One region of the Limnohabitans sp. TEGF004 genome, then DNA from elsewhere that is predicted to be linked to it. Evidence: predicted binding sites of a transcription regulator. Region 1 holds the regulator's gene; the other holds the start of a gene.

Region 1 (2,394 bases):
CTGTCGAGGGTGGTTCACACAAAATCATGTTTGAAGTTCAGGCCTTGGGTACCGATGAGTTTGTGGTCGAAAAATCTGTGTTCATCGTTCCTAGGTAATGCATCATGAAACAAGAAACAACTGATACCAAAGCATGGTGGCAATATGGTCACGTTTGGCTCATCATCGCGGGCCCTGCTGCGGTCATTGTGGCGGGATTCATCACGTTGGCGATTGCCATTCGCGTGCCAGACCCCGTGGTGGCCGACGACTATTACCGCCGAGGCTTAGACATCAACAAAACCTTGGCGGCAGAAAAAGACATGCAGCTGGCACCCGCCATGCAGGCGCGTAACCATGTGGTGACGCCCAAAGCTGAGTCAGCCAAGCAAGAGACCCCCGCGAAAACCCCATGACTTGGCGCTGTCATTCGAGCCTAGACTGAACTCATTCCTGTTTAGGAGAATCAGAATGTTGGCTCAGCGAATGATGTGGATTGCATGGCCTGCTTTTTTAGTAGCAGGTGTTTTGGAAATGCTGGTGTTTGCGTTTGTAGACCCGCAAGATATGCAATGGTTTGGCCAGCCTATTGAGCTTTCGCGACAAGGTGTGTATACCTTGTCGTTTTTTGTTTTCTGGATGGTCACAGCAGCCTCCAGCGCATTGACCACCTTGCTGTCAGTGTCGCCGTTTGAGATGAACCGTTGCCCAATGGTGCCAACAGAACGACCAGATGGCTGCCCCAAGCAAGAGGTGTGTTGCGACCCTGTCGCTGTTTAAATTGGCTGGCAGCTTTGTGCGTTCACGATGAGCTTGAGCGCATCGGCGTTCAAAATGCGCACATGGCGTTGTTTGACTTCCACGACACCGTCTTCTACAAACTTTGAAAACGTGCGGCTCACCGTTTCGAGCTTGAGCCCAAGGTAGCTGCCAATCTCTTCGCGCGTCATGCGCAAAATTAGTTCAGACTGAGAGAACCCTCTGGCGTGCAGGCGCTGCACCAAGTTCAGCAAGAACGCTGCGAGACGCTCTTCGGCACGCATGCTGCCCAGCAGCAACATCACACCGTTTTCACGCACGATTTCTCGACTCATGATTTTGTGGACATGTCGCTGCAAGGATGTGATTTCACGAGACAGCTCTTCAATGCGATCAAACGGCATCACGCACACTTCGGCGTCTTCCAGTGCCACGGCATCGCAGGTGTGGTGGTCGCTCACGATGCCATCCAAACCGATGATTTCACCGGCCATTTGAAAACCTGTCACTTGGTCGCGGCCATCTTCAGCGGAGATGCGTGTTTTGAAGAAGCCCGTGCGAATGGCGTACAGCGCGTTGAACTTGTCACCCTGTCTGAACAGGTTGTCACCACGTGCCACTTTGCGGCGTGTGGCCACCACTTCGTCCACACGCTCCATCTCGCTCTCGTTCAAGCCTAAAGGCATGCAGAGCTCGCGCAAATTGCAGTTAGAACAGGCGACTTTGATACTGGTGGAATTCATAGGGTCTGACAGTCGTTTGTGTTGATGCAGGTCAACTTTTTGCTGTGCCTGCACGCCTATTATGGAGCGCAAATTTAGGTGTGAACTTATGCATTCTCTTGTCCTCAATCCAGAACTTTTGCAGCGCTATGACGTGGCGGGGCCCCGTTACACCTCGTATCCCACGGCAGACCGATTTGTCGAGGCGTTTGGTGAAGCTGACTATTTGCAAGCGTTAGAGCAACGCCGCGATGGTGTGGGTGCCAAAGCCTACCCCTTGTCGCTGTATGTGCACATCCCGTTTTGCGAGTCACTGTGCTACTACTGCGCCTGTAACAAGATCATCACCAAACACCACGAGCGTGGCGCGGAGTATTTGCGCTACCTTGAGCGTGAGGTGGACCTGAACATCGTGCATTTGGGCCAAGGCCAAGTGGTGTCGCAGCTTCACCTCGGTGGCGGCAGCCCTACGTTTTTGAGCGATGCAGAGTTGGCGCAACTCATGGCCATGCTGCGCCGCAATTTTCAGTTTGCGCCCGGCGGTGAATACTCGGTCGAGATTGACCCACGCACGGTCACGCGCGAACGCTTGGCCCACTTAGCGGAGCTGGGCTTTAACCGCCTGAGCTTTGGCGTGCAAGACTTTGAGCCTGCCGTGCAAAAAGCGGTGCACCGCATTCAGCCTGCAGAGCAAGTGTTTGACTTGGTGGCTGCATCGCGTGAGCTTGGCTTTGAATCGGTCAACGTCGATTTGATTTACGGCTTGCCCATGCAAACGCCAGAAACCTTTGAGCGCACGCTAGAGCAAGTCACCCAGTTGCGTCCAGATCGCATTGCGCTGTATGCCTATGCTCACTTGCCCGAGCGTTTCAAGCCACAGCGCCGCATCCACACGCAAGACTTGCCGCCTGCGGCGTCTAAGCTTGTCATGTTG
Region 2 (2,394 bases), 120 kb from region 1:
CGATGATTTTTTGAAAACGACGCTCTAAAGCTGCATCTTTTTCGATGTACTTGCGGTATTCATCCAAGGTGGTCGCGCCCACGCAGTGCAGCTCGCCACGCGCCAAAGCGGGTTTGAGCATGTTGCCTGCGTCCATCGCGCCTTCGGCCTTGCCAGCACCCACCATGGTGTGGAGCTCGTCGATGAACACAATGGTTTGGCCTTCGTCTTGCGCCAATTCTTTGAGCACACTTTTCAAGCGCTCTTCAAACTCACCACGGTATTTCGCGCCGGCCAGCAATGAGGCCATGTCGAGCGACAACACGCGTTTGCCTTTGAGCGAATCAGGCACCTCGCCTGCCACGATGCGCTGTGCCAAGCCCTCGACAATCGCGGTCTTGCCCACGCCTGGCTCACCGATGAGCACGGGGTTGTTTTTGCTGCGACGTTGCAGCACTTGAATGGCACGGCGAATTTCATCGTCACGGCCAATCACGGGATCGAGCTTGCCAAGCCGCGCACGCTCAGTCAGGTCCATGCAGTATTTTTTGAGCGATTCGCGTTGGCCTTCGCTCTCGGCGTTGTCCACTTTTTGGCCACCGCGCACGGCTGTGACCGCGGCCTCTAGCGATTTACGATTTAGGCCGTTTTGCGTGGCGAGCTTGCCCCAGTTGCCTTTGTTGTCGCACATGGCCAACAAGAACAATTCGCTGGCTACAAACTGGTCGCCGCGTTTGATGGCTTCTTTTTCAGCGGCCTGAATCAAGGACACGGTGTCGCGCCCCACTTGCACCTGCTCTTGGCCTTCGACTTTGGGCAATCGGTTCATCGCGTCTTCGGCTGAGGACAGCAAGCCCGACACATTGGCACCCGCGCGCTGCAACAGGGATTTAGGGCCATCGTCTTGGCGCAGCATGGCGACCAACACATGGGACGGCTCGATGTAGGCGTGGTCGCCCCCGAGGGCGAGCGACTGGGCATCGCCCAAAGCTTCTTGAAACTTGGTGGTGAGTTTGTCAATACGCATGGAAACTCCGAGTTATTTGTTGAATTAGTCAGTATTTGAGGCTACTGGCCGCTATTTCAAGTGGGCCTAGAACAGTCGGCTTTGACGTGGATCAAAGCACCGCAGATTCAACCATTCGCCCACGCCTTTGTCCGTGCGGTGGCGCACACCGTTAAGGCGCGACGGTATTGCTGGCTTGTATGCCCCAACGAGCCAAGGCTTGGTCGTCACTCACACGGGCATCGACCCAGCGTGCGCCTTCGGGCGTGACTTCTTTTTTCCAAAATGGCGCTTGGGTTTTGAGGTAGTCCATCAAAAACTCGCAAGCCTTGAAGCTCTCGCCGCGGTGGGCAGAGGTCACCGCCACGAAGACGATTTGATCTTCTGGGTGCAACAAACCCACGCGGTGGATCACACGCGCAGCAAAGATGTCAAAGCGTTTCTTGGCTTCGTCCATCATGGCCGAGATGGACTTCTCGGTCATGCCGGGGTAATGCTCTAGCTCCATGCTGGCGACCGAGCTGCCGTCATTGCGCTCGCGCACTGTACCTAAAAACGAGCACACCGCCCCCACCCGCGCATCGCCCGTACGCAAGGCGGCAAGCTCTTGGCTCACATCAAAGTCTTGGGTTTGGATGCTGACGGTGAAGGACATGGTTTGCCTTCTGCGTTAACCGCCGGTGACGGGCGGGAAGAAGGCCACTTCGCAGCCTTCGCTCAACATAGCCGTGTCTTCGCACAGATCTTGGTTTAAGGCCATGCGCACGGCGCGGCCATGGGCCAGCACTTCGGCGTAAGCGCCACCGCGAGCAATCAGTTCATCACGCAAAGCTTTGAGCGTGGCGGCTTGTGTGCTCACGCTTTCGCTGCCCTGCCCAATGGCTTCGCGAATGGACGCAAAGTACTTGAGGTTCACGCTGTAGGTCACGCTCATGCCAGCCACTCCGCAAAGGAAATAAAGCGAACGGTATCGCCTTTGGCAATGGTTTGACCAGCAGGGTTATCCACCACGCCATCGCCCCACACCGCCGAGGTGAGCACACCGGAGCTTTGGTTCGGGAACAAATCGAGACCACCTTGGGCATTGCGTTTGACACGCAAAAACTCGCGGCGTTTGTCAGCCCGGGGCCAATCGAAGTGCGCTGTTATTTCAGTGCGTGCGATGTCGGTCTTCGTGACGCCTTGCAGAGCCAACACAAACGGACGCACCAACAACAAGAAGGTGACAAAGCTGGACACTGGGTTGCCGGGCAAGCCCATGAAGTGGCAGTCATCACTATCAGCATCACGGTTCACCTTGCCATAGGCAAAGGGTTTGCCAGGTTTGATGGCCAGTTGCCACAGGTTCAATTCGCCCAAGCTTTCCACAGCAGGTTTGATGTGGTCTTCTTCGCCCACCGACACGCCGC

The links. The regulator FNR, encoded in region 1, switches genes on or off when oxygen is low (the NO sensors DNR and NnrR bind a similar motif). The targets are predictions, from matches to a motif close to TTGATNNNNATCAA.
Region 2: a site for FNR is predicted at 1,088-1,101, ahead of clpB (ATP-dependent chaperone ClpB). Genes of this name have one in related genera too.

What each region holds. Positions count from the first base shown of each region.
Region 1 covers NZ_AP027056.1:766,801-769,194, forward strand. Annotated here, with positions in the region: gene ccoG (cytochrome c oxidase accessory protein CcoG) at 1-98, shown strand, start outside; gene LINBF2_RS03835 (FixH family protein) at 105-395, shown strand; gene LINBF2_RS03840 (hypothetical protein) at 451-759, shown strand; gene fnr (fumarate/nitrate reduction transcriptional regulator Fnr) at 756-1,493, opposite strand; gene hemN (oxygen-independent coproporphyrinogen III oxidase) at 1,570-2,394, shown strand, end outside.
Region 2 covers NZ_AP027056.1:883,003-885,396, reverse strand. Annotated here, with positions in the region: gene clpB (ATP-dependent chaperone ClpB) at 1-1,006, opposite strand, end outside; gene moaE (molybdopterin synthase catalytic subunit MoaE) at 1,158-1,640, opposite strand; gene moaD (molybdopterin converting factor subunit 1) at 1,656-1,919, opposite strand; gene glp (gephyrin-like molybdotransferase Glp) at 1,916-2,394, opposite strand, start outside.